Regions from separate parts of the Shewanella sp. SW24 genome, predicted to be linked through region 1. Evidence: predicted binding sites of a transcription regulator. Region 1 holds the regulator's gene; the other holds the start of a gene.
What was found. The regulator ArgR, encoded in region 1, controls arginine synthesis, uptake and breakdown. The targets are predictions, from matches to a motif close to ANTGAATANNTATTCANT.

Region 1 (16,124 bases):
TGCGATAAGTACCAATCACGCGCTGACCTTGGGCGAGAAAATGTTTGGCTAAGGCGTAACCTATGCGTTTACCTACGCCTGTGATTATGATGGGAGATGTCATACCTATCCTTTTGAGTCGTTATTTGTCAGGCTTTACCTTGTGCACTTAAAAATCAGCAATCAAGTTAAACTAATGAATAACCAAGATGTTACTGTACTCATTTAAATTTAACCTAACAAAAAGCCAAATGAGGGGGCTGAACCGTTCTACAATCACTTCGATCTAAAACCCTTTATTCTGCGTATAGGGTAGAAGAAAACCAAGCTTAAGTACTCAAGCCAAGAGCTTAGACCAAGTATTGTGATCAAGTCATCAGAGGTAATACCGATGGAACTGCGGATTTTTTACGATGGGAATTGTCCATTATGTAGCGCCGAAATGCGTCAATTGAAAGCGCGCGATCCGAAGAACTTGATTGCGCTTGAGGATTTAAATGCGCCAGACTTTAATGAGCGCTTCAGCCATATCAATAAAGACTACGCAAATACGATTCTCCATGGCGAAACCGCAACGGGCGAAGTGTTACTCGGGTTAGATGTCACTTGCAAAGCGTGGGCACTGACAGGAACACGCGCTTGGATCCAACTATTACGCCTGCCCGTGATTAAAACTGTGGCCGATTGGTGCTATCTCAGATTCGCAAAACACAGATATCGCATCTCTTATTTACTGACGGGCAAAGCCCGCTGCGATGATAACTGCCAAATTCCCACTAAGCGCCGCTGATCAACTGAATTAGCTTAGTAAAGTATAAAACCCAGGCATAAAAAAACGAAGCTCAATGGCTCCGTTTTTAATTCGTCATAATCTAAAAAGATTATCCAAAATATTATTTAACGAAATCAACGCCTAGTTTGATATCGCCTTTCAGCGTATCTAACATAGAATCACGAGCGTTAGCTTCGAATGCACTCACTTCACCGTAAGGCAGTACTTTTTCAATACCGTTTTTGCCTAACAGCACAGGTTGTGCGAAGAATTCAGCATGCTCACTGCCGCCGTCAACATAGGCGCATTCAACGATGTTAGCTTCGCCTTGCAGACCACGAACCAAAGACAGACCGAAACGGCAAGCCGCTTGACCCATAGACAGAGTCGCGCTTCCGCCACCGGCTTTAGCTTCAACCACTTCTGTACCCGCGTTTTGGATGCGAGTCGTCAAACTTGCCACTTCTTCGTCAGTGAAAGTCGCGCCTTCAACTTGAGACAGTAATGGCAGAATGGTCACGCCGCTGTGGCCGCCGATCACATTCACTTTAACGTCAGCAACGTTCAGGCCTTTTAATTCGGCGATGAAAGTTTCAGAACGGATCACGTCTAGAGTCGTGATACCGAACAGACGGTTCTTATCATAAACACCCGCTTTTTTCATCACTTCTGCAGCGATAGCCACAGTCGTGTTGACTGGGTTAGTGATAATGCCAACCAAAGCCGTAGGGCAAGTTGCCGCTACTTTTTCGATCAGGTTGCGAACGATACCCGCATTGATATTGAACAGATCGGAACGATCCATACCAGGCTTACGCGCAACACCAGCAGAAATTAGAACAACGTCAGCACCCACTAGGGCAGGCGTTGGATCTTCACCAGCAAAACCTTTGATTTCAACAGCAGTTGGAATGTGGCTCAAGTCAACCGCAACACCCGGAGTTACCGGTGCGATATCATATAGAGACAATTGTGAACCCGCAGGCAATTGAGTTTTTAACAGTAGGGCAAGAGCCTGGCCGATACCACCAGCAGCACCAAGTACAGCAACTTTCATAGTTATCTCCGTTATTTCTCGGATATGTGTGACATGGATCTAATTTGCGTTGGCGTCACATTACTGGAATGTCACAACAATTTCAATTATCCCTTAGTCGTGGGACAAAAGAATTCCGGAATAACGCAGAAGCAATGTAGAACAATTACTCAAATTGGGATTTTTACGCCCCCTACAAACACTTAACCACTGAGAGCTAGTGAATTTTTATTCAACCAATCTGGTTATTTGTTGACAATTTTTCTAAAAATATTCAAAATGGGCCTGTTTTTTTGAATAACGAATAATAATATTATGCAAACGACCAAGAATCAGGATGACCTTGTTAGAATTTTTAAGTCGATTTTAAAAGAAGAGCGCTTTGGCTCTCAGAGTGAAATCGTCACCGCCTTGCAAGCTGAAGGCTTTGGTAATATTAACCAATCAAAAGTGTCACGCATGCTCAGCAAGTTCGGCGCAGTGCGGACTCGCAACGCTAAGCAAGAAATGGTGTATTGCTTACCAGCCGAATTAGGCGTACCCACCGCGGGTAGCCCACTGAAGAATTTGGTACTCGACGTCGATCACAACCAAGCTATGATCGTCGTGCGAACTAGCCCAGGTGCCGCGCAGCTGATAGCCCGCTTGTTGGATTCTATTGGTAAACCAGAAGGCATTTTGGGTACGATTGCCGGTGACGACACTATCTTCATTTGCCCATCGAGCATCCAAGATATCGCCGATACCTTAGAAACCATCAAATCTTTATTCAATTATGCAGAATAAAAAAACAGGTCAGTGAGCTGACCTGTTCTATTTTATCAATACATTTTGAAGTGCAATACCGCGCTGGTTATTTGGCCATTGTCCCGATTACGTTACACATTCCAGCACAATATCTAACTCACAATCTCTAACTCAACTATAGCGATATCAGTAAGCCACACTGATGCGCTGGTTTGGGTAAGCGCCCTTTTCGGCTTCATCTACCATGGCTTTTGCGTAATCGGTTACAGAGATACGGCTTTGACCATTAGCATCGGTAAAGAAGCTGTCGCCACCAAGACGGTACGGGCCTTCACTCTCACCGGGATAAATCTCAGCCGCTGGGCTCACAAACGTCCAATTGATTGCCGTTTGCGCCGCACGGAATACCTTCAAGGCTTCACCCTGAGCTAACGCCTCATCTTTATATGCTGCAGGGAAATCTGGGCTAGAGACCAGCGTCACACCCGGCGCCACTTCTAAGCTTCCAGCACCACCGACCCACAATAAACGTGGCACGTTAGCGTTAGGCAGCACATCCAGTAAATGCTGAACCGTACTCGCCACTAGACCATGATTTTGTTGGGCGCGGCCACCAACGGCGGCAATCACGACATCTACGCCAGCAAAAGTATCGGCGACCAATGGCAGCTCTAAATCCACGGCACGTACTGCCACGTCAGCCACGGATAACTTGCTTGGGTCACGCACTAACGCTGTCACTTGATATCCACGACTCTGTGCTTCTTTTAAAATTGCACCACCGATCCAACCCGTTGCACCTAAAATTGCGATTTTCATTTCATTGTCTCACTCAGATGATTTACATTGGATCCAGTTTACTTGCAGTTTTTCACCTAATAAACATCAATAATTGAGCATGATTGTTTCAATATAGGATACTAATGTGGATAAAATTGCCGCTATACGCAGTTTCGTCGAAGTCGCAAACTGTGGCAGCTTTACCAAAGCTGCCGAACATTTAGACCTCAGCCGCCTGCAGGTTTCCCGTCATATTCAAGAAGTGGAGCAGTGGTTGAGTTTACGCTTATTACACCGCACCACGCGCAGCGCCAGCTTGACTTTGCAGGGTGAGGAAGCGCTACAATTTTGCCAGCGGATCTTAAGTGAAGTTGCTGCCATGGAGAGTCGTGCCCACAGCCATAACAGTGAACTGGTAGGCAGTATTCGTATCGCTACGCCTATTGGCCTTGGGCAGCACAGTCTGTTTGATGTCGTTGATCGCTTTATTAAAATTCATCCTAAGGTCAACATTCAACTGGTGATGTCGGACAGTTTTGCGCAATTGGTAGATGAGAGAGTCGACGTGGCGCTACGCTATACCGAGCAACCCGATGAGAATCTCATAGCTCGGCGTTTGATGACCATAGATGCGGTACTTTGCGCAGCGCCGAGCTATCTTGATAGCGCAACGCCACTCCTCGAACCCATTGATCTGCTGGCCCACAACTGCCTCATACACTCAGCGCAACAAAACTGGCCTTTTCTAAAAGAACTGCAAGCCGAGCACGTCAAAGTTACAGGGAATCTTAGGGCTAACGATATGGGAGTGTTGGTCAGTGCGGCGCTACGTGGACATGGCATAGTGCGTTTACCCTGTGACTTAGCTAACCAATACCTTGCCAGTGGTCAACTCAAAGAAGTCCTACCCGAATTTACGACACCAGGCCAAACCTTGTGGGCGGTATATTTGTCCCGCAGTTATCAGCAAAATCTAGTGCGCGCCTTTATCGATTTCACCGCCCTGCAATGGCAGCTCGATATCAAAAAATGGGTTCCCGCGCATTAGCATAAAAAAACGCACTTAGGCGTTAGCTTAAGTGCGTCTCGATTGATACTAATTCGGCTTGATTATAGAAAGCTTATTCGTCGAACTGCAGCATAAAATCCAGTGCGGGGGCAAAGAAAGATGAACCTGTCATCGCCTTAGTAAAATGCATCAAGTGATCATGATTGCCTTCGCCATCACCAAACATCATGCTATGCAGCATCTTTTCAAAATGTTCTGGCGTGCGGCAGTTAGAGATAAACATTAATCCCTGCTCCTTCAGCGAACCATAGGGCATACTCTGACGCAGGATCTCCATTGACTTACCATCGGCATCTTTAAGATTAACGCGCTTGATATGGCTGGTCAGTGGCTTATCTTCAGATTCATACTCGATATTATCTTGCTTAGTACGGCCGATAATATCCTCTTGTTTTTTAACTGGTAATCTATGCCACTTACTCAAGTTATGGGCATACTTTTGCACATGAATATAGCTGCCACCCTTAAACTCAGGATCCTCATCACCCACAAGTGCCACTTCCTGGCGGTGACGCCCCTTAGGGTTTTCGGTACCATCGACAAAACCAGTCAAATCACGGCTATCCATAAATCTAAAGCCACGCTCTTCTTCAACTAACTCCACTAAATCTTCAAACATTTGGCTGATTTCATTAGCCACTAAATGCAGAATATCGTAACGATCACTGCGAATATGCACGAATAAATCATATTCAATTGCAGGTGCTTCACGACTGCCCACTTGCATCGCAGGGAAAGGTTTAAGCAGTTCAGGGCGAGCAGTAGGATAGAGGCTATCCCAATAATTAGCACCAATACCAACAAAACCATTGAATGCACTGTCGGAATATTGATCTGTCAGCTCATAAATATACTGCGCAACGTTGGCAAGACAGGGACGTAATTGCGACTCGACATTGTCATTGGCATTAAACATCAAATAGACACTGTGTAAGTTCCCCTCTGCACACACACCCAACTGTTCACGCGGCATATTTTGAATATCCATTTGGTTATCACCCTTTTTCTAAATTCATTTTCGGCAATATTATCCGCAACTTTACCTAAAAATGACATTAACTAACGCACAGTTTGCTCTGATCTGTTTATGATAATGCCAATAGCGGAGCATTATCCCACCCAAGGCCCTTAAACATAAAAATTGACGAGACCATTAAAGTCTCGCCAATCAGTTAAATCGAATAAATGAAGCAAAGCTTACTCTGCCTCAAGCTTACCTTAGCGTGACGCTGAAGTTAATAACCCGCGGCGTGACCATCCTTGCGACTCTCAGAGGCCGCACGATATACGCCGGTTTCTGCATTAAATCCAATGGCTTGATAGCCACCAAACTCCCCAAGTCCATCACGCAGTACATGGCCTTTCTTAATCAACTCACGACGGGTTTCTACCGGAAAACCTGATTCCAGACTAACGTAGCCGCCATCATTCATCACTTCGCCTGTGGGCTCGGTTGAACCCATATGCAAAATTCTGGGGGCATCGCCCGCTTCTTGCAAGTTCATTTTAAAATCAATCAGATTCATTACAATCTGCGCGTGCATTTGTGGCTGAGTCGCGCCGCCCATCACCCCAAAGCTCAGCCAAGGTTTACCGTCTTTGGTCACAAAAGCCGGAATAATGGTATGGAATGGACGCTTGCCCGGTGCGTAGGTATTAAAACGCCCTTCCGTTAAATCAAACATCTGCCCGCGGTCTTGCAGCACAAAGCCGAGATCCGGCGGTGTCATCCCTGAACCCATACCACGGTAATTACTCTGAATGAGTGACACCATGTTGCCATCTTTGTCGGCGGTAGTCAGGTACACAGTATCGCCATGTTGCAACGCTGGATTACCCGCATCGACACTCTTGGCGGCTTTTGTAGGGTCAATCAACTTAGCGCGATCATAGTTATATTTCTGTGAGATAAGCTCGGTAACGGGCACTTTATTAAAGGCCATGTCGGCATAAAACTTAGCTCTGTCAGCAAAGGCGAGTTTCTTTGCTTCGACAAATAAATGGACATATTCAGGACTATTAAAGCCCATGGCAGCCACATTAAAGGGTTCCATGGTTTTTAAGATTTGTAGCGCCGCAATGCCTTGACCATTAGGTGGCAGTTCCCACACATCGTAACCACGGTAGTTCACCGAAACGGGATCTATCCAGTCGCTAGTATGGCTCGCTAAGTCATCATAACTTAAATAACCACCTTGGGATTTCATGTACTTATCGATACTTTTGGCGATATCACCTTTATAGAAAGCATCGCGGCCGCCCTTAGCAATTTTCTCATAGGTGTTAGCAAGCGCGGGATTTTTAAAGATTTCCCCTACGGTAGGCATCTTACCATTAGGCATATAGGTTTCTTTAAAACCGGGGAATTTAGCCAGTTTTTTACCACTGCCATCAAGGTAATAGGCAATCAACTCTGACACAGGGAAACCATCACGGGCGTAATGAATTGCAGGCGCGAGGTTATCGGCCATAGCTAATTTACCAAACTTATTATGCAGCTCGTACCAACCGTCAACAGTACCCGGTACAGAAACTGGCAAAGGTCCAAGCGGCGGTAAATAGTCTAATCCGAGGGATTTAAGCTTTTCTAAACTTAAGGATTTGGGACTGCGCCCCGATGCATTAAGACCATAGAGGCGTTTATCTTTTGCGCTCCAAACGATAGCAAATAAGTCCCCACCGACACCCGAGCCCGTTGGCTCGACTAATCCTAACATAGCGTTAGCGGCAATCGCTGCATCGACCGCACTGCCGCCCTGTTTGAGTATATCAATAGCGACTTGCGTGGCTAAAGGCTGACTGGTCGCCGCCATCCCTTGGGTTGCATACACTTCTGATCGCGTTGCGAAGGCTTTACCTGTGATCCTATCCATGGCCATCACTCCTGAAGACGATATTGCCGTTGCTACAATAACGAGGGTGCAAATTGAATTTATTGTTTTTATCATAATTCCTCCAAAACCGGAGGATAAAAGTAGCAAGGATGGTCGAAAATATCACCAACCAATACCGCATAGACCCAAGTTAAACGTAAGCAAAAATGTCGTACTTTAGTTGGCTATGTCATATCTGCATTAAATAAATACTCATCGCTTAGATTGGGTCCCCACAGTTTGAATATGCTGAAGATTCAAACAACACGAGCGAATGCGGCTCAGTCGTTACCCCAACTTTTTGGCCGATAGTGAGCTGCATCATTTGGCTACGCACCTCCACATAATAAGCATGGGAAGCGGCTTCAATTTTGACCCAATAATGACAAAAGGCGCCTAAGAAACGTCGCTCAGTGATAGTACCAACGCCCTGTTCATCGGCGCTGAGCGTCAATTGCTGTGGTCGCAAGAATACTGTTCCGCTGAACTCGCTCGGCAAATTTAATGGCGTGAGGCTCGTTAAATGACCTATGGGAGTGACAACACTGTGCCCATCAAACACTGCTGCAGGTAAGTAATTACCGCTACCTAAAAAGTCCGCCACATAGCGGCTGTTTGGGGCGGCATATAAGGCTTCGGCACTACCATGCTGCACTATGATGCCTTGATTAAAGATGGCTAAAGTATCTGCAAATACAAAGGCTTCATCCTTGCTATGAGTAACAAACACCGCGCTGACATTACGCTGTTTTAAGATGCTGCGAATTTCCGCCATCATCTCGTAGCGCACTTGGGCATCAATATTGGAAAAAGGCTCATCGAGCAGCAATAACTGCGGCTCATAGGCAAGTGCCCGCGCAATCGAAACTCGCTGCTGCTGACCGCCAGATAATTCATGGGGATAACGCTGTGCCAACCCTTCAAGTTTGACCAAGGCTAGCATTTCATCCAAACGTGCCTGACGTTCTGCGCCCGACAATCTAGCCACCCCAAAGAGGATATTTTCCGCCACAGTCAAATGAGGGAAAAGCGCATAGTCTTGAAAAATCATGCCGATGCCGCGCTGCTCGCTAGGTACAAACTGGCTATCGCCACTCACTATGCGGCCATTAATCTGGATTTCACCTTGGCTTATGGCCTGTAATCCAGCAACCGCACGTAATAAGGTCGTCTTGCCACAACCGCTTGGGCCTAACAACGCCAGGATTTCCCCTTGGGCGAGCGTTAAACTCAAACCTTTAAGTACTTGCTGGCCCTGATAATCGCTATGAATTTGCTTAAGCTTGAGCGTACTTGTCATCAGCTGTGATGCTCCAATGAACGGTTTAAATAAATAAGCGGCACTAAACCCACCAGTACAATCACAATAGCAGCTAATGCGCCGTGCTCGAGTTTTTCATCGGACGCAAACTGGAATACATAAGTTGCAAGATTCTCAAAGCCGATAGGCCGCAGCAATAACGCAGCGGGCAGTTCCTTCATGCTTTCGATAAACACCAATAAAGCGCCCGCAAACAATCCCTTGGCAAGTAAAGGCAAATGCACCCGCCGCAAAAGTTGCCTAGGAGTTTGCCCCATGGTCAGGCTCACCATGTCTAGCGATGGCGAGATGCGTTTATAACTGCTTTCAACACTGCCAATCGCAATTGCCACGAAACGCACACAAAAAGCAAAAATCAATGCCATCACACTGCCTGTAAGGATAAGACCAGGACCTGCTATGCCGACAAGATCCGCCAGATCGTTAATCGCAAAATCTAGCATAGTTAAAGGCACTAATACCCCAATAGCCAGCACAGTGCCTGGTAAGGCATAGCCCGTCGAAGCTAACCGTGAGGGCAAAGCATCACTCTGTCTTGGGCTTATCCGGCGAACGAACATAAGCAGTAAGGCGATTAAGCAACAGAGTAAACTGGTGATCAGCGCAAGACTGAGGCTGTTAAGACTCAATTGCCAAAAACTCTTATCCCAGCTTTGTTCAAAGTAACCAATGGCATAGGATAATAAAATCCCGAAAGGTAACAGAAAGGCTAATAGCAATAGCATGCCGCAAAAGCTGAGTGCGACCAAGGTTTGAGTCATCGAGAGTCGATACAAGTCAGTGACTTGTATACGTGATTGTTTTTGGAATAACTGCTGTTTACGACGGGCAAAACGCTCAAATCCAATCAGACTAAATACCACCAGCAAGATAATCACCGATAACTTAGCGGCGGCGGTTAAATTGCCATAACCCAACCAAGTGTCGTACACGGCTGTCGTTAAAGTAGGCACGGCAAAATAGTTAACCGTTGCAAAATCAGCGGCCGTCTCCATCGCCACTAAAGCCACCCCAACGGCGAGCGCAGGCCTTGCCATAGGCAAAGATAAACGCCAAAAACTTTGCCACGGTGAACAGCCCATAATGCGCGAAGCATGCGCCAAACTTAAGGATTGCTCCATAAAAGCGGTACGCGCCAAGAGATAAATATAGGGAAACAATACCAGCGACAACATACACGCCGCGCCGCCTAAGGTACGAATATCGGGGAAGAAATAATCCTGCGGTGAGTCCCAGCCAAATATCGAACGAAGACCGCGCTGCACTGGCCCCGCATAATCGAGTAAATCGGTATAGACGTAGGCAACAATATACGCAGGCATAGCGAGGGGCAATAATAGCGCCCATTGCAAATATCGCCTGCCGACAAAGTCACAACGAGCCATCAACCAAGCGCAGGGTAACGCGAGTAATAACGCCCCCAGACTCACCCAGAAAATCAGCAATAAACTATTAATGATATATGTCGGCAGAACCGTTGCCATCAAGTGCCCAAACACGGCTTCGTCAGGCTGAAAAGCTTGAAATATCAACGCAAATAGTGGCAATACCAGCAAGGCGGCCACGGCATAACCAGCAAGCGACCAGCTTCTGGCTAATCCTAAAATCATGTCAATCCTTAAAACGTCACAGCGCCAATCACTGGCGCTGATAACCTAAATCTGCATTTTGTCGCTAGCACTGGAGCTAGAGATCAAACTGCACTTCATCTAATAGCTTAACCGCCGCTTGGTGATATTCTGCCAACTTAAAAATGGGTAACTGATCTGACTTAAACTTACCCCATGAGGCCACTAAAGATGAAGGTGCCACATCGGCTTTCACTGGATATTCCATATTCACATCGGCATAGGCCTTTTGAGCCACATCGGCGGATAAGAACTCCATCAATTTGATCGCATTGGCTTTATTAGGCGCATGGCGAGTTAGTACCATGCCAGACACATTCACATGGGCACCGCGGTCAGCTTGGTTCGGGAAGTTGAGCGTCACAGCTTCGGCGATCGCCTTTTGCTCAGGATCCTGCAACATATTGCCGTAATAGTAGCTATTACCAATGGCGATCTCACACACACCTTCTTTTACTGCGGCAATTTGCCCCCTATCGTTCCCCTGAGGTTTGCGGGCTAAATTAGTTTTCACGCCTTGTAACCAAGTTTTTGCCTCTGCTTCACCGTGATGAGCAATCATAGATGCGACTAACGCTATGTTGTATGGATGCTTACCACTGCGAGTACAAATCTTTCCTTTATATTTGGGATCGGCTAATTCTTCATAGGTCAATTGCTGCTGGCCTAAACGATCCTTGGCTGTATAGAGATTTCGCACCCGCATAGTCAGGGCATACCACTGGCCGTCGGGATCGCGATACTGCGCAGGAATATTGCTCTCTAGCAGGGGATTTTTGACTGGAGAGGTTAGATCTTTATCCACTAATTCAACTAAACGTGAAAAATCAGACGTCAGCACAAGATCTGCTGGGGATAAACGGCCTTCACGGACGAGACGCTCGGCAATACCGTCTTTAGCAAATACCAAATTCACACCTATGCCAGTTTCTTCGGTGAAACGCGTCAGGATAGGCTCCACCAAGAAAGCTTGACGATAAGAATAAACGGTTAATTTATCATCTGCATTCGCTGAATGCCCAACCGACATTAACCCAACAACAGCCGCGCAAGTTACCCATTTCATTACCGAATTCTCCCCAAAGTGATGACGTGTTCAGTAAAATTTGAACACTAACGCATTAATGATAATGCTTATCAGTTTCGCAAGAGTAATGGATACAGAACTTGAGAGCAAGCAGCTAATTAACTTTATGTTTTTAATGGTATTAATCTGAAAATTTGAGATTATCTCAAATCAAACTAAACTGAACCTTAATTTGATAAAAATGCTTTCAGGAGGCGTTATGTTAACTGTTTTGCTGCTAGGCGTAGCCGCAATTGCGCTATTTGGCTTATTCAAACTCAATACTAGTCCCAAAAGACATAAACACCCTTCTCAAGCTGCAGATCCCAGTATTAATAAAACTCACAGTTTTCACAGTGTGAGCATTGTGAATAACGGCAGTTGCTGTGAGCAGATTGAAGCGCTTTCTGGAAAACGATTTTTATCGAAAGATGCGCCCGAAATTCCGATGGAAGAATGCACTATGGCAAACTGCCAATGCCGCTATCAACACCATGAAGACAGGCGCCAACTAGGCAATGATCGCAGAGTAGAATATGGGGTTACTCGTGAATTATTCGGCGCTTTTGGTGAACAAAATCGCCGTGATAGGCCAAAAGGAAGACGCGCAACCGATGGTTGAGCATCCTCTGCGGATTATTGGGGACGAGTTTGAATAAATGCAGGTAAATCACGCATTTCACTGAACCAAAGTGCTGTCGCAGGTGCAACCTTACGCCAATCTAGCTCTGGATGTCTAAAATCCACATAATCGAGTAAGCAAATCAAAGCTAATTGCGGTGCTTGAATCGTGGTTTGGGTGATCACAGTTTGAAGCTCAATCTGCATAAGGCCGCGCAGCAGTGCTTGTTCAAAACGTGCAGTCCAAAATACTGACCTCACGCCTTCTTCTTCACGCATTTGCTCTTGGCGTAATTTCACCGCGCTATCGATTAAGCCTTTGACTAAAGAATACTGACACTCCAGCACCCAGTTATTATTTGAGATCCCAAACATCTTACGATCGCCAAGCTCTGCATCTAGGTAACGCATGATCACTTCACTATCGAATAGTGCTACACCATCGTTGGTAATAAGACACGGGATCTGTCCTAACGGGTTAGCATCGAGTAATTCTGCGCTGTTTTCAAAGGGATTAACTAACTGCTCTTCAATATTGTTAATCCCTAGATACTGGATTAAGGCTCTTACACAACGGGCATAGGGCGAAGCTTGAGAACTTAACAACTTCATCAAAAATTTCCTTTTGTTTGCATTAAATGCTATGGCTTTTTAGGGGCAAGAACGGAAACAAGTTTACTCTCGCCTTCTATGTAAAATTGAGATTACCAGTATTTTTCAACGGTAATTTGCCCAGGAGCACGGCGTAAATTCTTCACTAACCCTTTATCGAGTAAAGCGGCTTGCGCACCATTAATCATACCCGGATTGCCGCAGATCATAACTTGAGAGTCAGCTGCGTTTAAGGTTAATCCTGCCTTTTTTTCGATTTCACCCGAGACTATTCCCTCGGGAATGCGGCACTGCAAAGCATCGGCAAAGGGTTTACGGGTCACACTCAAGACTAATGAAAATTGTTCAGGGTATTTGCGTTCTAAATTATGCAGCTTATCAAGATATGCCAAATCCTGTGCCTCGCGCACGCCATACACAAGCACGACTTGTTCAAAACGCTCCCAAGGTTCATCGGTGTCGAGCATAGACAAAAATGGCCCTACCGCTGTTCCTGTGGCTAAAAACCACAAATGCTTCCCTTGGAGTTCACCCTTAGGAATTTCAGCTAAGGTCATAAAACCGGTCGCGGTTGAGGTAATTTCAATTTCATCGCCTATTGCAAGGTTGTGTAATTGAGGCGATAACAGGCCATCCTCTACCGCAACGGCGAGCACCTCGGCATAGGGTTTATCGGGAGAATTTACTAAGGAGTAGGCTCTAGCCACACGCTTATCATCTTGCATTTGACTTAACTTGATAAACTGACCAGGAATAAATGGAGCTAACTCGGCAGCAATGCGCAATGAGAATAACTTATCACTCCAATCAATACGTTCTATCACTTGTCCCCTAATCCACATAACTTGCCCTCAAGCGAAACGTTAAATAGGCTTCCAGCATAGACTTTTTTCTGCACAACAAAAACCCCTTATATAAGGGGCTTATGACTATAACACTGAATATAGAACTGAAAATACTGAGGTATTAACTCGGACTCTATGCTGTCTCATCAGTCTTCTTGTTAAAGCTATCTCTAAAGGCTTGCAGCCCCTCTTGCACTAAGCTGTAGGTTTTATCGACACCATCGGCAATATCACCCTGCAATACTTTAAGGCCGGACAGAATATCTTTAGCCTCTTTAAAGCCATTGTCGATGGCACCGCCAATAATCCCCATAAAGCTATCGAGTTGATCACTTAGACTCATACCCGAATTTTGTTGTTGGTGAATGCTAAAAAACTGCGTCGCAAAACTCACGATACGATCTGCAGTCGCTTCTGGAGAAGTATCTACGCCATTATCGTAAGCCGTCTGAATCGCGTTCTCGCCCATAGTGGGCGCTAATTCTTTATTAATCGACTCTATCGCTGCGCGATAAAGCAAGGCCATAGACTGATCGCCTGACTTGATATTCACATCTTGCTGTGCCGATAAAATCGCTTGATTCATCAGCTGCTTACTCGTTTGCTGCGCGGTTTGCTTCGAGGTTACTTCTGTGGCTTTCGCGTCCTTCGAATCACTCACGTCGGTGCCCTTAGACGCCGCGTTTTCAGCATATTTTTTCTGTGGCAAAGGAGTACTTTGCACTTGAGGGGGTTTATTGATTTCCATGATGACTATCCATTCAATTCGGGTCGACTTAATTATCGACCAAAATTTAACCAGCTTTAGTAATTTTTAGAATTGAAGTACCATCTGACCACAAGGCCATGATAAGGCCCACATAAATTAAGTGGGTTCATTCTTTAATAAGGTGCATAAAGCGCCAACCCACCGCAATGCAGATCATTACTATCGCTGAGCTTAGACATAAGCCAATAGAAAAGGATGTTACACCATGGCAGCAGGCCGCAGTTTGAGTCATTTCCGCTTTCACGAGTTTACACTAATCCTTAAGCACTATTTTAAGCATAATCTGGGTATCAATATAAAACGCTTTAGCCTGCTAACAAGCCTCGTCATATTCACTTGCCTCGGCTTTACTCCCATTAGCCAAGCTCATGCGGAGAGCAGACTAATTATTTTAGTCAGACATGCCGAAAAAGCCGACACGCCAGCCAATAACCCGCAGTTATCACCCAAGGGAGAAATGCGCGCAACATCACTGATCACTGCCTTGAGCCGCACGCCGCTGTCGCAACTTATTGCGACTCAATACCTAAGAACCCAGCAAACACTCACGCCCATCGCCGAGGCTCGCCATTTACCTGTGACGATAGTAGAAGCAGCCAAACCTATCGAAGGACATATTCAACACATTGTCGAACAAGTGCATGCTGTAAAGGGCAATACACTCATCGTTGGGCATTCAAACACTGTCCCACTGATCATTAAAGCCCTTGGTGGACCTGAGATCCAAGCGATAAGTGAAGATGACTATAGCCAGCTGTTTTTACTCTCTCTTAATGATGACCAACCTGCGAGCTTGATCGCCACCCGTTACGGACAAGAATAAGGATAAATAACATGAGTGAACTCAATTGGTTTATGTGGGGACTCGATCTATTTTCAGGGCTGTTTTTGATTGTAATAGGACTCGCAGTACTCGCGGTTATTTACATGTATATCGCAGATAAAATGCAGACCAAACAAGCGGTAAGACATAACTATCCTGTAATTGGTCGCTTTCGGTATCTGTTCGAGAAACAAGGCGAGTTCTTTAGACAATACTTTTTCGCCCAAGACAGAGAAGAACTGCCATTCAACCGTGCAGAACGCAGTTGGGTTTACCGCGCAGCTAAAAATGTTGATAGAACTATCGCCTTTGGTTCAACTCGCCCCTTAGATAATGCTGGTACCATTATGTTTATGAATACCGCCTTCCCAACCCAAGATGAAGAGATCACACCCATTCATCCACTGACAATTGGCACCAATTGCCGCCAACCCTATACGACTCAAGCCATTTGTCATATTTCAGCCATGAGCTTTGGGGCTCTATCGCGCCCAGCAATTACCGCCCTTTCCCACGGTGCAGCGCAGGCGGGTTGCTGGCTTAACACAGGTGAAGGCGGCTTGAGCCCTTATCATCTAAAAGGTGGCTGCGATATCGTCTTTCAAATTGGAACGGCCAAATACGGTGTACGTAATGAGCACGGACATTTAGACGATGAAAAGCTCAAGTCGATAGCCATTCATCCCGAAGTCAAAATGTTCGAAATTAAAATGAGTCAAGGAGCTAAACCGGGCAAAGGTGGCATTTTACCTGGGATCAAAGTCACGGCTGAAATTGCCCATATTCGCGGTATTCCTCAGGGTTATGACTCTATTAGCCCTAATGGTCATATTGAATTCAAATCCGTGAACGATATTTTGGATATGGTTGAACGAGTACGTGAAGTTACCGGTAAACCAACGGGCATTAAGGCCGTACTCGGTGACGTGCAGTGGCTCGAAGATTTATGTGATGAAATTGAACGTCGTGGCGAAGACTCTGCCCCCGACTTCTTTACCTTAGACAGTGCCGATGGCGGCACAGGCGCTGCACCACAACCTTTAATGGATTATGTCGGATTACCACTGAAGGAAAGCTTACCTATCCTAGTTAATGTCTTGATCCAACGAGGCTTGCGTAAACGCATCAAAGTCATCGCTTCGGGTAAACTCATAGTGCCATCAAGAGTCGCTTGGGCTTTGGC
Region 2 (16,124 bases), on a different contig from region 1:
GTACCATTCTGCTGCGTTAAAAAATGTCGTAACTGATTAGCTGCATTAAGCTTTTCGGCGACTGTATAGCGAATATTGGGCCGATCGAAACTTGAAAGTAAACGGAACGGGTCAATACCGAGCCGCTCACAAATACTCTGTCGAGTCGCCTGATCTGCTGTTGCGGTCAGCGCCATCATGGGCACATAGGGGAAGAGTTGCTTTAGCTGGCCAAGCGCCGCATATTCAGGGCGAAAATCATGACCCCATTGACTGATACAGTGCGCCTCATCGATGGCAAACATCGCCAACTGCAACGACTGCATACGCTCAATAAAATCAGCGGTTAATAAGCGCTCAGGTGACACATAAAGTAGTTTTAACTCACCGTGGCGCAGCTGCCTTAATACTTCGGCGCTCTGCTCTCGCGGCAATGAAGAATTGAGATAAGCCGCTGCAACACCGGTTTGCAACAAGCTATCGACTTGATCTTTCATCAAAGAAATCAATGGAGATACGACAATAGTGATGCCATTCATCAGCAACGCGGGGAGTTGATAGCAAAGACTCTTACCGCCGCCCGTTGGCATGATCACTAAGCAATCTTGCCCGCCACAGACACGTTCTATCACCTCCCGCTGACCGTCCCTAAAGTCACGGTAACCAAACACCTGTGCGAGGCGTTGCGAGAGCGGATCATCATGCGTGTCGAGTACGAGCTTTTCCATGGATCTTCTATGTCAAAAGTGAGGGGGCCTATTCTATACCCAAACTAGTTCAAAATGCAGGATTCAACGGTAATTTAAAGCGTTTTAGACGAGGCAATTCACCACGATTGTAGCTATTTTAACCCTAGTGGGCTAAGCCAAAAATAACGAACGCGGGGTAAAATACTTTAAAAACTGCCGAAACGGTGTCGTCATTTTAGCGACGGAGTTGCATTAGCCGTAAGCTTCACTGTAGATTAATTGCTCTAAGCCGCACTTTGTTTATCTCAGTGTTGATAACAAATCCAATTACGCCTAATACCGTCACTCAGTGACAAGGACCCCAAAATGACCAGCCCAATCCAAGCCGAAGCTTTGAGAAGAGTCGCAGCAGTATTTGATCAACATGTCCCTTTCCATAATCTACTCGGACTCGATATCAAGCGTTATGACATTGATGGCGTCGAAGTCGTGATCAACATGAAGCCTGAGCTGATTGGCAATATCCACCAGCAAATCCTCCACGGCGGTGTGACAGCAACGGTACTCGATGTGGTTGGCGGACTCACGGCCTTTGCAGGACTGGTCGCCAGTCGTGATGATTGGACGGTCGAAGAGCTGCAGCAACGCCTGCAAACCCTAGGGACAATTGATATGCGCGTCGATTATCTGCGGCCGGGACGCGGCCTCACCTTTACGGGCACGGGCAGCGTCATTCGTGCGGGTAATCGAGTTTCAGTATGCCGCATGGAACTACATAATGAGCAAGGCACCCATATCGCTTTTGGAACAGGGACTTATATGGTGGGTTAGGCGGTTAAATTTAGATGTGTATTACTGCCTTAGGGCTCAAAATTGACTAAGGTAAACGTCTTGATCAACAGGATGTTTACTCACTTTAATCGCCCATTCAATCTATTGCGGAGATATTCTGTAACGAAAAGAACACGGCGATACCCTTGAGTCAGCGGTCAGACACACCTACAATCGCCACCTTGTTGTTCTTCGAAGATGTCTCATGCCAAATCTTGAATACCGCAAAGGGATCCTACTTGCCGTCAGTGCTTACTGTATGTGGGGTTTTGCGCCTTTATATTTCAAATTACTCAACCATGTTTCCGCCACCGAAATTTTGCTCCATCGAGTGATTTGGTCATTCGTGTTTATGCTGATCATTATGCAGTTTATCGGCGGTTTTTCTCGCTTACGCTTACTGTTTAAACAGCCTAAACAGTTGATGGTTCTCACCATTACTTCCATATTGATCGCGGGAAACTGGCTACTATTTATCTGGGCGGTAAATAACGATCACATGCTCGATGCCAGCCTAGGTTACTTCATCAATCCTTTACTCAACGTTTTACTCGGTATGTTATTTCTAGGCGAAAGGTTGCGTAAATTGCAATGGTTTGCGGTTTCACTCGCCAGCGCTGGCGTATTGATCCAGTTAATCTCTTTTGGCTCGATTCCCATCGTCTCACTGGCACTCGCGGGCACCTTTGGTTTCTATGCACTGCTGCGAAAAAAGGTCAATGTGGATGCTAAGGCCGGATTATTGGTCGAAACCGCAGTGTTATTACCGGTAGCGCTGATTTATCTCGTCGCAACCTTAGACACTGCCACGGCGAGCATGCTGACTAACGATTGGCAATTGAATCTGATGTTAATGGCGGCTGGGATAGTGACTACCATTCCTTTGCTGTGTTTTGCAGGGGCAGCGGTACGTATTCCATTGTCTATGCTCGGCTTTTTCCAATATATTGGCCCGAGTATTATGTTTATCCTCGCGGTGAGTCTATTCAATGAGCCCTTCGATGCCGAAAAAGGCGTGACCTTCGGATTTATCTGGAGCGCGCTGCTCGTCTTTACCTTAGATATGGCCTATAAACGCAAAACGGCGTGAGCATTATCACGCCGATAAACACAGTGGCAGAAGTGATGACATATGATGATTACTTCTGTAACTGTGCTAAAAACTCACTCCCTTGCGGTACTGTCAGTAATAAACTGTAGCCTTTAGTCGTTGGCACTAACACTAACTGCGATTTATCTGTTATCGCCAAAAATGCCCTGCCTTTCCCTTGTAGATTAAACCAACCCAATTGAAATCCTGGCATGCCTATACCATTCGTTTTAAATCTCGGCGTTAAATCTGTCTCTTGTTGCAAATCGACTATACGTGCCTCGGCGGGCAATAAATCCACGCGGGATAACTGCACTTTATAGAAGGGAACATCCACTGTGAGCTCTGTATCGGTTAACACTAATTCGGCGCTATTCGATTGATAGAAGACCCAAGAAAATCCGCCCATCATCACCAGCAATATACCTAAACTCGCTGACTTCGCTATCTTAGGCATATTTTTTAGCCATAACATCAGCAAGATACCCGCTAAACCGAGCAATAAGACGATAAAGCTGAAGATAGAGGTTTGGGTTAAAGGGGCGAGTTCAAAAAATTGAGGACTCATTGGCAGTATCTCCCGTGCAGTGAAGCCTTAATCTGCCAATAAAGACATATTATGTCAATAAAAATGCCAGCGCTAATATGAGTACTAGGCTGGCATTGATTGGATTGATTTAGAACGGCTTAAAGATCGAGCGCGAGAATTTTTGAGCGGCGTTGATAGTTATACAACTGCTTCTTCTTCTGTGGCAGTGCTTCAACATCTTCAATCACAAAACCATGCTCTAAGAACCAGTGAATGCTCCGAGTTGTCAGCGCAAACAAGCGTGAATAACCGCGGTTTCTAGCCTGATTGATAATGTTCTTCAGCAGTAAGCTCCCTCTATCGGCATCGCGATAATCAGGATGCACCACCAAACAAGCAAACTCACCCGCATTGTCCTCTTCAAAAGGATAGAGCGCAGCGCAACCAATCACTAAACCATCACGTTCAATCAACATGAACTGTTCGATTTCAATCTCAAGCTGCTCACGACTACGACGCACCAGAATGCCTTGTTCCTCCAATGGACGGATAAGGTTCAACACACCGCCAATATCGGCGATTGACGCACAGCGTAAACGCTCAGCACTCTCAGTGACGATTTGTGTACCAATCCCTTCACGGGAAAACAGCTCTTGTAGCAAAGCACCATCTTCAAGGTAGCTAACTAAATGACAACGTGGCACACCATTGCGGCAAGCATCGATACTGGCTTTGAGAAACGCCATAGTACCAACACAAGCAGAACCTTGCTCGGCCAGCTTGTTCATGATGTTTTGCGCATCATTTGGCATCAACTCGGCAATCACATCGCCATTTCGATCGAGAATACCGTTCTGTGAGCTAAAGCCGATCATCTTGTCTGCTTTGAGCTTAATTGCCACTTGAGTCGCGATTTCCTCGGCGGTGAGATTAAAGCTTTCACCAGTAACCGAAGCCGCAATCGGCCCCATCAATACGATGCAGTGATTATCTAACTGACGTTTTAAGCCTTGCACATCAATACGACGCACTTTGCCACTCAGGCAAAAATCCACACCATTATCCACACCCAGTGGTTGAGCAATCACAAAGTTGCCGCTTACTAAGTTAATTTGCGCACCTTGCATCGGCGTATTACTTAAACTCATGGATAAACGCGCTGTGATATCAAATTGCAGTGCACCCGCAACTTGCTTAATCACTTTGAGCGAATCTTCATCCGTGATACGCACACCGTCGTGGTAGGCAGGCGCAATACCGTTGGCGGCTAATGCAGCATCAATCTGCGGCCTAGCGCCATATACCAACACCACTTTGATCCCTAAACTGTGCAGCAGGGCGACATCATTTAAGATGGCGCGGAATTGATTTTGAGCCAAAGCTTCACCGCCAAGCATGACCACAAAAGTTTTACCTCTGTGAGCATTAACATAGGGGGCAGAATGACGAAATCCATCAACCAGTTCAGTGGTACGCACGCGTTATTTACACCTCATTTTTGAGCTGGCAGCGTCACTATGACACACCAGGAATGAATCGCTAACTTTCGCGTATGGTATTGCATTTTAATTCACATATAAAGAATTTATTCTCACTAAAGTGCAGATTTAATGATTTAAAGTGCTTAGAACCGCACTATTTTATATTTTCAGCAAGTGTTCACACTTTTTTAACTTCACAAGGGATGATTCAGTTGCTTAAGTTTGCGAGGCAATTATCTCAACTTGATGACTAGCCACTAAAAAAAGTGCAAAAAAAAGCCCCTTAAATAAGGGGCTTTTCTCGAAACACTAACCAAGGATTACTTGATTTTGGCTTCTTTGTAGATAACGTGCTGACGAATAACTGGATCAAATTTTTTGATTTCCATTTTTTCAGGCATGTTACGCTTGTTTTTTTCAGTTGTGTAGAAGTGACCAGTCTTAGCTGTAGAAACTAATTTGATCTTCTCACGATTACCTTTAGCTTTAGCCATGATCTATTATACCTTCTCGCCACGGGCACGAAGTTCAGCAACAACAACTTCGATACCTTTTTTGTCGATCAGACGGATACCTTTAGTAGATACACGTAACTGTACGAAACGCTTTTCTTCTTCTAACCAAAAACGGTGGTTTTGTAGGTTAGGTAAAAAACGACGACGGGTCGCGTTTTTTGCATGCGAACGGTTGTTACCAACCATCGGCTTCTTGCCAGTAACTTGGCATACTCTTGACATGTCAATCTTCTCCAAAAACAATTTTAACGCTCGAGCATTAATGTGCCTCGTATGGCCGTCGCCCGAGGCACAAAGAGGGCGCATTTTATACACGATCACAGAGTGAAGATCAAGTGTTAGATTAATTAATCCAGCCTCGTTCTGCAAAAGAAACTATCTCTCGATCACCTACAACCATATGGTCCAACAAGGATACGTCTATGGTTGCTAACGCATTTTTTAATCGCTCAGTTATTCGTCGGTCAGCCTGACTGGGCTCGGCAATACCAGACGGATGATTATGACAAACTATAACTGCTGCGGCCTTTTTCTCCAGCACTAAGCTCACCACTTCACGTGGATACACTGATGCTGAGTCTATTGTGCCGCGGAATAATTCGACAAATTGAATCACTCTATGCTGGCTATCCAGCAGTAAAACTGCGAACACTTCATAGGAGCGATCGGCCAATTGTCGCATTAAATAGTCCCGAGTTAAATCGGGATTTGTCAAAACCTGACCTCTTTGCAGATTTTCCTGCGCTACACGCCGCGCTAATTCGGCCGCAGCTTGAAGCTGGGCGTATTTTACAGGTCCTACGCCCGGAAGTCGACACACCTGATTTCTTGGGGCACAGAGCAGGTTTCTGAGGCCGCCAAACTCGCAAATAAGCGACCTAGCAAGGTCAACCGCGTTTAATCCAGCTAAACCGTTACGCAGCAATACTGCTAGTAATTCAGCATCCGAGAGATGCGCAGCTCCTTTTTGTAACAGTTTATCTCTGGGACCTTCGCCCTCAGGCCAATCTTTAATCCCCATGTGACCTCCCTGTCATCTCACATATTTTCACTTTACTGAGTATGGACGAGATTTTTTGAACTGGGATAGTCACTAAAATTCACCGCTTTGTGATATTGTTGCCGGCATTATTTCTATCTCGGATGATGTCTGTGAGTCTGACAAATAAAAACGTCCTGCTGGGCATTGGCGGCGGTATTGCGGCCTATAAAAGTGCTGATTTAGTACGTCGCTTGAAAGAGCGTGGTTTTGATGTGCGCGTGGTGATGAGCCAAAGTGCGATGGAATTTATCACGCCTCTGACGCTGCAAGCGTTGTCTGGACATCCAGTGGCATCTAGCTTGCTCGACCCCGCAGCAGAAGCAGCCATGGGCCATATAGAACTTGCTCGTTGGGCAGATCTCGTCATCATCGCCCCTGCAACCGCAAACCTATTGGCGCGGATTAATGCAGGAATGGCCGATGAGCTAATCACCACCACTTGTCTTGCCACAGAGGCGCCTATCGCCCTGTGTCCGGCAATGAATCAGCAGATGTACCGTAATCTGGCGACGCAGGCGAATTTAACCAGCCTGGCATCACGTGGCTTTACCCTTTGGGGACCTGCAAGTGGCAGTCAGGCCTGTGGTGAGGTAGGTCCCGGTCGTATGTTAGAGCCATTAGACATAGCCGAACGGGCTACGCAGTTTTTTGCCACTCATGACGTTGTTGAACTTAAGCCACTCGCAGGACAGTCACTGCTGATTACCGCCGGACCAACCCGTGAAGCAATTGATCCCGTCAGATACATTTCGAATCACAGTTCTGGAAAAATGGGCTTTGCCTTAGCCAAAGCCGCGGCAGATATGGGCGCAACGGTCACCTTAGTCTCTGGCCCAGTGAATCTAAGCACCCCAGAAGGCGTGACCCGCATTGATGTTGAATCGGCGCAAAATATGCTTAACGCTGTGATGAATAACGTTGATAAAAAAGATATTTTTATTGGTTGCGCCGCCGTTGCAGACTATCGCATTAGCGACATCGCCACCAGTAAGATCAAAAAATCGGCAGAAGAAATGCAACTTGCGCTGGTGAGGAATCCTGATATCTTAGCCACGGTCGCAAGCTTGCCAAACCGTCCCTTTGTGGTGGGATTTGCCGCAGAGACCCATGATGTAGAAACCTACGCCCGCGATAAACTCAAACGTAAAAACTTGAATATGATCGCCGCAAACGACGTTTCCGTCGCAGGCCTTGGTTTTAATGCCGATGCCAATGCCCTGCGCGTGTTCTGGCCGCAAGGTAGCCAAGATTTGCCCGCCACTGACAAGCTCACGCTGGCACGGCAATTACTTTCGTTGATAGTGAAAGAAAAAACAAATACATGAAAACACCGATTGAATTAAAAATTCTCGACTCCCGTATCGGCTCAGAATTTCCTTTACCTGCCTACGCTACACCTGGCAGTGCAGGCATGGATCTTCGCGCCATGATCGACACGACTTTGACTATAGCACCGGGTGAAACCGTGCTTATTCCCACGGGGATTGCCATTCATGTTGCCGATCCAGGACTGGCTGCAGTGATTTTGCCGCGCTCAGGTCTTGGCCATAAACACGGTATCGTACTGGGGAATCTGGTCGGACTCATAGATTCAGATTACCAAGGCCCCTTAATGGTGTCTTGCTGGAATCGTAGCGACAGTCCTTTTGCCTTAGAAATTGGCGATCGTCTCGCACAACTGGTGTTTGTTCCTGTAGTACAAGCACAATTCAAACTCGTTGATGAGTTCGACAGCTCAGATCGTGGTGAAGGCGGATTTGGCCATTCAGGCACTAAATAATCCCCTAAGTCGTTATTGAGCCAAGGATACTGCAATGGCTGTAAGCCCAAAAATTAATCGTCGTGAACATATTTTGCAATGTCTAGCACAGATGCTAGAAACCAACCCAGGACAAAGGATCACCACAGCGAAACTGGCCTCAGAAGTCGGTGTATCGGAAGCCGCCCTGTACCGTCACTTCCCGAGTAAAGCACGGATGTTCGAAGGCTTAATCGAATTTATCGAAGAGTCGTTATTGTCGCGCATCAATTTAATCATGGATGACGAAAAAGACACCATGAAGCGCTGCCAGCTTGTTTTACAGCTCCTGCTGATTTTTGCCGAGCGAAACCCGGGCATTTCCCGCGTACTCAATGGTGATGCGCTGCTCGGAGAAAATGAACGCCTCCGTAGCCGCATTAGTAATTTATTTGCCAAAATAGAAACTCAACTTAAGCAAATTTTGCGGGAAAAGACACTGCGAGAAGGCAAAGGCTTTAATTTAGATGAGGCAATTTTAGCCAATTTACTGTTAGCCTTTGCCGAAGGCCGCATCGCCCAATTTGTACGAAGTGAATTCAAACTCAAACCGACGACACACTTCGATGAACAGTGGCGTTTTATCCAGCACCAACTTTTACAAAGCTAATGATTTTTCAGCATAAAGGACGGTAACTATCGTCCTTTATTTTCGATATTCCTTCCTTGTTTCGCTCCATCTTTTGTTTTATCCTCGAAAAACATTTTAAGAACAAAAAACACAATGATTTTACAAGGATGTCAGATGAAACTCTTCCGATTAGCCATGTTGGCGACACTTTGCTTACCAATACTTCCAATATCCACCTTTGCAGCCAATAGCTCCAACGCGAATGCGTTATCGCAAGCACAGTTATTCAGTAAAGGTAATGAGTACTCAGATGTAAAAATATCGCCTACTGGCAAATATTTAAGCGCTATCACAAGTGTCGAGGGTAAAAACGTTCTCTTAGTCTTAGATACCCAAACCAAAAAACTCCTCAATGCGATACGTTTCCCTAGTAATGCTCAAGTCGGCGACTATGAATGGGCCAATAGTGAGCGACTGGTACTGGCAAAAGAATACCTAAAAGGCTGGCAAGACACACCTATCTACTACGGTGAATTGATGGCGGTGAATGCCGATGGTTCACGAAAAGCGTATCTCTTCGGCTTCGAGAGTGGCGAGCAACAAACAGGTTCAAATATCAAGAAAAACACCCCTATGCGGGCGAGCGCGTTTATCCTCGATCCTCTGCCAGATGATGAACGCTACATGTTAGTCAATGCTATTCCATGGAATGATAGGATCAATCTTGACGTGGAACTGTTACAAGATGTCTATCGCGTAGACTTGTTCAATGGCACACGTAAACGCATCACAGGCTCACCTATCGGCCGAGCCCGTTTTATGACAGACCATCAAGGTGAAGTCCGCTTCGTTGCCGGTGAGGACAGTAAAAACATTACTAAAGTGTTCTACCGCAAAGACGGTAACTGGGTAAATACCGATAAACTCAATCTAGGTCTTGCTGATTTCAAACCACTCTCCTTTGCCGATGACAAAAATACGATTTATGCCGCCGGTCGCTCCCAAGGTGAAACCTTAGGGGTTTATAAAATTAATCTCGAAACGGGCGATAAAACTGAAATCATTCAGGATGAAAACGTTGACCCTAGCAACTTTTGGATTAACGGCACCAATAAACAACTTTACGCCGTCGAGTTTGAAAATGGCTACCCAAGTTATGCCTTCGTCGATACTGAGGATTCGCACGCTAAATTGCTAAAAGATTTGCTTGGTGCTCTACCTGGCCATCAAGTACGAATTGTTAGCGAAACCCGAGATGCAGAAAAACTCGTTGTACTTGCATTTAATGATCGTAATCCTGGTGAATACTACATATTTGATACGAAAAAACTGAAACTTGAATATCTAGCCGCAGCTAAAAAATGGCTCGACCCAGAGCAAATGGCTGATGTTAAACCCATCAGTTTCACCAGCCGTGATGGTAAACAACTCCATGGATATCTAACGCTTCCCTATGGAAAAGAAGCTAAAAATCTGCCTTTAGTAGTCAATCCACACGGTGGTCCACACGGTATCCGTGACTGGTGGGGCTTTGACCCGCAAAACCAATATCTAGCGAGCCAAGGCATAGCCGTTCTACAGGTCAACTTCCGTGGCTCGGGCGGATATGGCGATCAATTTGAACGCGCAGGTTATCAAAAATGGGGCTCGGATATTCAATACGATATCATCGACGGCACCCAATATGTCATTGACCAAGGTTTCGCCGATAAGGCACGCATCTGTATCGTTGGCGGCAGTTTTGGTGGTTACAGCGCCTTACAGAGCGCCGTACTTGCTCCAGATATGTTTAAATGCGCCATAGGTGTAGCTGGCGTATATGATCTTGAATTGATGTTTGATGAAGGCGATGTAGCCAGTAGCCGTTCTGGCACTAGCTATCTCAAGGATGTGCTTGGCCAAGATAAAGCGGTACTCAAAGCAATGTCTCCTTCTGAAAATGTCGATAAACTCAAAGCAAACATACTATTGGTGCATGGTGGTGAAGATGATCGAGCGCCAATCGAGCAACTCGAATCCCTCGAAAAAGGCCTAAAAGCTCACAATTATCCTTACCAAAAACTGGTAATGGACAATGAAGGGCACGGTTTTTATAACGATGAGCATAGAGCGAAATACTATGAACAAATGCTCAGCTTCCTAAAAACTAATCTAAAACTTTAGGATTGACTCAAACTTGCCGTCACAGCAAGTCTAAACTCGATTAGCCGTGGCTGATTTTAAGCCGATATCCGATAAGGACTATCGGCTTTTTCATGTGGCCTATGAGCGTTTTTCGGTATGAATTATCTGCAATTCGCGTTATCCTCCTCCCCCTATTCTTGCCCTAGCGAGAATAACAATAATTTGTATCTGATGCTGAACAGCCCAAGTACCACTCGATGCTCAGCATAGATTTTCTGTTATAGCCGCTACGACGTAGTGGAGGATAAGATGGCATTAAGTGAAGCAGCAGTAAAAGTACAAGCCGCGTTATTAGAACGTGGACTTGAAACCCCAATGCTCCCAAGCGTTTACAGCAGTGAAGAACGTAAAGACAAGATTGAACATCATATGAAAGAAATCCTGACATTAATGTCATTGGATCTGTCAGACGATAGCCTTGCCGATACGCCGCGCCGCATTGCTAAAATGTACGTCGATGAAATCTTCTCCGGCTTAGATTATGCGAACTTCCCTAAGATCACGGTTATCGACAATAAGATGGGCTTCGATGAAATGGTGCGAGTGCAAGACATTAGCCTCACCAGCACCTGCGAACACCATTTAGTGACGATCGATGGTACCGCCACCATAGCTTATCTACCACGCAAAAAAATCATTGGTTTATCAAAGATTAACCGTATAGTACGCTTCTTTGCCCAGCGTCCACAGGTGCAAGAGCGTTTGACTCAGCAAGTGTTAGTCGCGCTGCAAACCTTGCTCGAAACCAAAGATGTTGCGGTTAAAATGGATGCTGTGCATTACTGCGTGAAATCCCGTGGCGTGATGGACTCAACCAGTTCAACCACCACCACAGCACTGGGCGGTATTTTCAAATCAAATCCTGCGACCCGCGCCGAGTTTTTGCATCAGTCGAAATAAGTGTATTGAAGCGTAACGTGATTTAAAGCGTGCCTAAATCAATAGCAATCAATACCACTCAACAAAAAAAACGCTGCGATTCCTTCTATAGAATCGCAGCGTTTTTTGTTTTCATACCAACCCAATCAAACCTTTCTCAACCTAGCTAAGATCAATGCCAGTTGATTAACTGATTTCACCACGCCAATAATAGCCACTTGATCAATACCAGCGGCTAAGCACTAGAGTTAAATCCCGTATTGCTCGCGATACTGGCTCACGGCGGCAAGTTGCACTTCCATCCCTGGTTTTTCAGACAAATAACTGATTAGGTCGGCGAGTTTAATAATTGCTACTATTCCGCAGCCAAAATCACGCTCAACTTCTTGGATGGCCGATAACTCGCCCTTGCCTTTCTCTTGCCTGTCTAAAGCAATCAACACACCCGCTAATTGTGCCTTATGGGCTTCGATGATTTCCATCGACTCACGAATCGCAGTACCTGCGGTGATCACATCATCCACCAACATAACGCGGCCTTTCAGCTCGCTTCCGACTAAGCTGCCACCTTCGCCGTGATCTTTTTTCTCTTTGCGGTTAAAGCAATAAGGGATATCGATATCGTGGTGTTCACACAGGGCAACCGCCGTTGTGGTGGCAATCGGAATACCTTTGTAAGCAGGGCCAAACAGCAAGTCGTAATCAATGCCAGAATCCACTAACGCAGCGGCATAAAAACGGCCTAAACGTGCTAAATCACGGCCAGTATTGAACAAACCCGCATTGAAGAAATAAGGACTGATACGGCCCGATTTAAGGGTAAATTCGCCAAATCGCAACACCTGACGTTCTAGGGCAAATTCAATAAACTCACGTTGATAAGCTTTCACAATATCTCCTTACGACTTTGTCTTTTATTGGTTTTGTATTATGGGGAATTTTTATTCGGTACAGAGCTTGCACTTCACTAGCATCTTGCTGCAGATAAAAAGCTGCAGTTAATAAAAAGCCCCGCACTCTACAACATGACGGGGCTTTTTCATCACCACAATATTAGTTCAGTGCGGCTTTCTGCACATCGACGATTTCACGAATACTGTTCTTCGCCAATGCCAACAGTTCGAGTAATTCTTCGTGGCTGAATGGCTCGCCTTCGGCGGTACCTTGAATTTCGATGATCTTGCCCGTTTCTGTCATCACGACGTTCATGTCAGTTTCAGCGGCGCTGTCTTCGATATATTCTAGATCGCTTATCGCTTCACCCTTGTAAATACCTACGCTGACAGCAGCGATAAGGAATTTCAGCGGGTTAGATTTAATGATGCCTTTACCACGCGCCCAGTTCAACGCATCCACTAAGGCCACACAGGCGCCAGTGATAGAGGCAGTGCGCGTGCCACCATCAGCTTGGATCACATCACAGTCGATCACGATAGTGTTTTCGCCTAGGGCTTTCATATCCACACAGGCGCGTAGAGCACGACCGATAAGACGTTGAATTTCTTGCGTACGGCCAGATTGCTTACCGCGAGCAGCTTCACGATCCATACGGCTATGGGTCGAACGTGGCAACATGCCGTATTCAGCCGTTACCCAGCCTTGACCCTGACCTTTAAGGAAACGTGGCACACCTTCAGTAAAACTGGCGGTACAAAGCACTTTCGTTTCGCCAAATTCCACTAACACAGAACCTTCGGCATGGGCCGTAAACTGGCGAGTGATAGTGATGGGACGAGTTTGTGCTGGCGTTCTGTTACTTGGACGCATGCGAGATTCCTGTATTCTGAGTCATTGACCGATTTTGGCTGCATATTATAAGGGCTTGAGCCTTAGGATGCCATGCTTAGGGTGATTCTCTGGCAAACTCATCACACTCAAACGCCTAATCCGTGTCCTTATACCCAAACAACCTGAAGATGCAGAATTCAGCGGGAGTTTAACGCACTTTAGGCAAGGCCCTTTATTGCTCCTGCATAAATGGCATTCACGCCATCCATGGCGATTGCGGTTATTTGCGGACCTAGTGGGCTAAGTTAAAAATAACCAACGCAGCATAAAGTGCGTTAAAACCCGCCGGGACGAAGCAGCTTGGGTATATTTGCTGTATGCCTTTAATCCTAAAGCCATTGACTCTATAATCGCCTCTCATTATGACGATTACACCATTAGGACAACCCATGATCCAAAGCATGACAGCCTACGCTCGCATCGAGCACAAAGCACAATGGGGCACTGCCTCCTGGGAAATTCGCTCAGTCAATCAACGTTATCTCGAAACTTACCTACGTTTACCCGAGCATTTCCGCAGCTTCGAACCCGTACTGCGCGACCGCCTTCGTAAACGTTTAAGCCGCGGCAAAGTGGAAGTCAATCTGCGCTACGAATTGGCAGACAACAGCAATAACGAGCTGCAGTTGAATCAAGCGCTAGCAAAACAGCTATTAGGCGCCGCCACTTGGCTCAAGCAAGAAGCGGGACAAGGCGATGTCAATCTGACCGACATCCTGCGCTGGCCGGGCGTGCTAGCGAGCGGTGAACAAGATATGGATGCGATCGGCGCCGATCTGATGACAGCCTTCGACTCAGCCATAGATCAATTCATCGAAGCCCGTGGCCGTGAAGGCGAAGCCATCAAAGACATGCTGCTAAGCCGCTTAGACGGAGTCAGCGAGCAAATCGCCGTCGTACGCGAGCACATGCCAACGGTGATGCTGTATCAACGCGAAAAGCTCACCAACCGCCTTGCAGAAATCAAAGGTGAACTCGACCCAGCCCGCATCGAGCAAGAAATGGTGCTACTGGCACAGAAACAAGATGTAGCCGAAGAAATGGATCGCCTCGAAGCCCATGTCGCCGAAGCTCGCCGTATCCTCAAAAAAGGCGGCAGCGAAGGTCGCCGTTTAGATTTTATGATGCAAGAATTTAACCGCGAATCGAACACACTCGCCTCTAAATCCATTAGCACTGAAATCACCTCAGCCGCAGTGGAACTTAAAGTTCTCATCGAGCAAATGCGTGAGCAGATCCAAAACGTTGAGTAATGATGTTTTTTCGCGTTTGTGCCCGTTAAAAATATCCTATAAAACCAAGCGCTTGCTTGGTTTTATGTTTTTATAGGTTTGAGTTTGTTTGCTATTGTAACCACTTGAGTCCCATAGGAGCAAAGCTTCAAACCTCCAGTTGAGGTTCATCCCCACACTGGTTAAGAACAGACTCTGGCAGTCCGTATGTGAGGGTTCAGGAATGACGCCAACAATTTATTAAATAACCTGAACTCGATGTATGGACTCCACCAACCTACAGTCGTAGGTTGGTGTCGACCAAAACAAAAGGAGTCCATACATGAGTAAGCCTACAATAATATCTCTCGACCTTGCAAAAAAGTCATTCAAGTTTGTAAAGTGAATCCATATGGTGAGTTGTTATTCAATAAAGCCATGTCACCACAAAAAACGAAAGACCTTCTTGCCAACTCTCCTCCTTGTGTCTTTGCTATGGAAGGCTGTGCTAGCTTTCACTACTGGGCTCGAGTCGCACAATCATTTGGGCATGAAGTCAGAGGGATAGCCCCTAAAAAGTAAAACCCTATATCAGCAATCAAAAAACAGACGCTAATGATGCTATCGGCATTGCCATCGCATCAACACAGTTAGGAATGACTTTCTGCCAGGTTAAAGACCTATCACAACAGAACATTCAAGCGATTCAAATCAGCAGAAAATGGTTCGACCGAACAATCACATCACTGGGTAACCACATACGAGCGTTGTGTTTTGAATATGGAGCTATCATCACGTTAGGTAAAAAGTCATTAAGGCAAGCCATCACTCACTTTATTTCGCCCGAATCAACAGACTTACCTGAGCAAATCAAAACATTGCTCATGATTTTATGGCAACAATATCAAACAACAGAAGAGCACTACAAAGCGGTAACGTTACAGTTAAAGCAGTGAGTCACTCAATCAGAACCTTGTAAACGCTTGATGAAGCTCGAAGGCGTTAGTCATATTGGTGCAGCCGGTTTACTGGCTTGCTTAGGTGACGGTCAAGGTTTTAATAATGGCCAGCATGCGGCTGTCTTCGTTGGTGTTACCCCTAAACAACACAGCAGTGGAGGTAAGGTTGTTATGATTGGAATAGATAAGCATGGTGGCGATAAATACCTGCGTTCAATCCTCTATCAAGGCGCACTCTCTGTTATATCAAGGCTGCCAGTAGAGAGAAAAACCTATAAACAGCAATGGCTTATCAATTTAGTCAGGCGAGTGGGTATAAAACGTGCTTGTGTCGCGTTAATCAATAAAACCGTTCGCACCGCATGGGCATTGCTCAATTACAGAACCGAATATAGCAGTCAGACCATATAGAATATTGTTTTAGAAAGAGTTTTAGAAAAAGTTCAGCAAAATGCATTAACAAATAGGTAAGACCAACCTTCTGAAAACCTGTTTATCCCGACAGCGTTAATAACGCTACAATCTCGATAAGGACAGAGGGTGCGAATAGATCATTGGTTAGAAGATAGCTTCTTCAA

Region 2: the regulator ArgR is predicted to act here: its motif matches at 4,676-4,693, upstream of argA (amino-acid N-acetyltransferase).

The regions. Positions count from the first base shown of each region.
Region 1 covers NZ_JAKKSH010000003.1:175,701-191,824, reverse strand. Annotated here, with positions in the region: gene folM (dihydromonapterin reductase) at 1-103, opposite strand, end outside; gene L5M17_RS04920 (thiol-disulfide oxidoreductase DCC family protein) at 371-769, shown strand; gene mdh (malate dehydrogenase) at 873-1,808, opposite strand; gene argR (transcriptional regulator ArgR) at 2,103-2,573, shown strand; gene L5M17_RS04905 (NAD(P)-dependent oxidoreductase) at 2,721-3,353, opposite strand; gene L5M17_RS04900 (LysR family transcriptional regulator) at 3,460-4,362, shown strand; gene L5M17_RS04895 (Dyp-type peroxidase) at 4,436-5,371, opposite strand; gene ggt (gamma-glutamyltransferase) at 5,619-7,331, opposite strand; gene L5M17_RS04885 (ABC transporter ATP-binding protein) at 7,477-8,556, opposite strand; gene L5M17_RS04880 (ABC transporter permease) at 8,556-10,187, opposite strand; gene L5M17_RS04875 (Fe(3+) ABC transporter substrate-binding protein) at 10,264-11,271, opposite strand; gene L5M17_RS04870 (hypothetical protein) at 11,492-11,893, shown strand; gene L5M17_RS04865 (glutathione S-transferase N-terminal domain-containing protein) at 11,908-12,504, opposite strand; gene L5M17_RS04860 (ferredoxin--NADP reductase) at 12,597-13,346, opposite strand; gene L5M17_RS04855 (DUF5610 domain-containing protein) at 13,483-14,097, opposite strand; gene L5M17_RS04850 (SixA phosphatase family protein) at 14,324-14,941, shown strand; gene L5M17_RS04845 (FMN-binding glutamate synthase family protein) at 14,953-16,124, shown strand, end outside.
Region 2 covers NZ_JAKKSH010000034.1:991-17,114, reverse strand. Annotated here, with positions in the region: gene recQ (DNA helicase RecQ) at 1-707, opposite strand, end outside; gene L5M17_RS20110 (thioesterase family protein) at 1,035-1,499, shown strand; gene rarD (EamA family transporter RarD) at 1,705-2,589, shown strand; gene L5M17_RS20100 (PH domain-containing protein) at 2,639-3,157, opposite strand; gene argA (amino-acid N-acetyltransferase) at 3,277-4,596, opposite strand; gene rpmG (50S ribosomal protein L33) at 4,920-5,093, opposite strand; gene rpmB (50S ribosomal protein L28) at 5,100-5,336, opposite strand; gene radC (RadC family protein) at 5,458-6,135, opposite strand; gene coaBC (bifunctional phosphopantothenoylcysteine decarboxylase/phosphopantothenate--cysteine ligase CoaBC) at 6,258-7,481, shown strand; gene dut (dUTP diphosphatase) at 7,478-7,936, shown strand; gene slmA (nucleoid occlusion factor SlmA) at 7,971-8,564, shown strand; gene L5M17_RS20060 (alpha/beta hydrolase family protein) at 8,700-10,688, shown strand; gene folE (GTP cyclohydrolase I FolE) at 10,959-11,609, shown strand; gene pyrE (orotate phosphoribosyltransferase) at 11,837-12,478, opposite strand; gene rph (ribonuclease PH) at 12,642-13,355, opposite strand; gene L5M17_RS20040 (YicC/YloC family endoribonuclease) at 13,766-14,629, shown strand; gene L5M17_RS20035 (hypothetical protein) at 15,244-15,543, shown strand; gene L5M17_RS20030 (transposase) at 15,574-15,957, shown strand.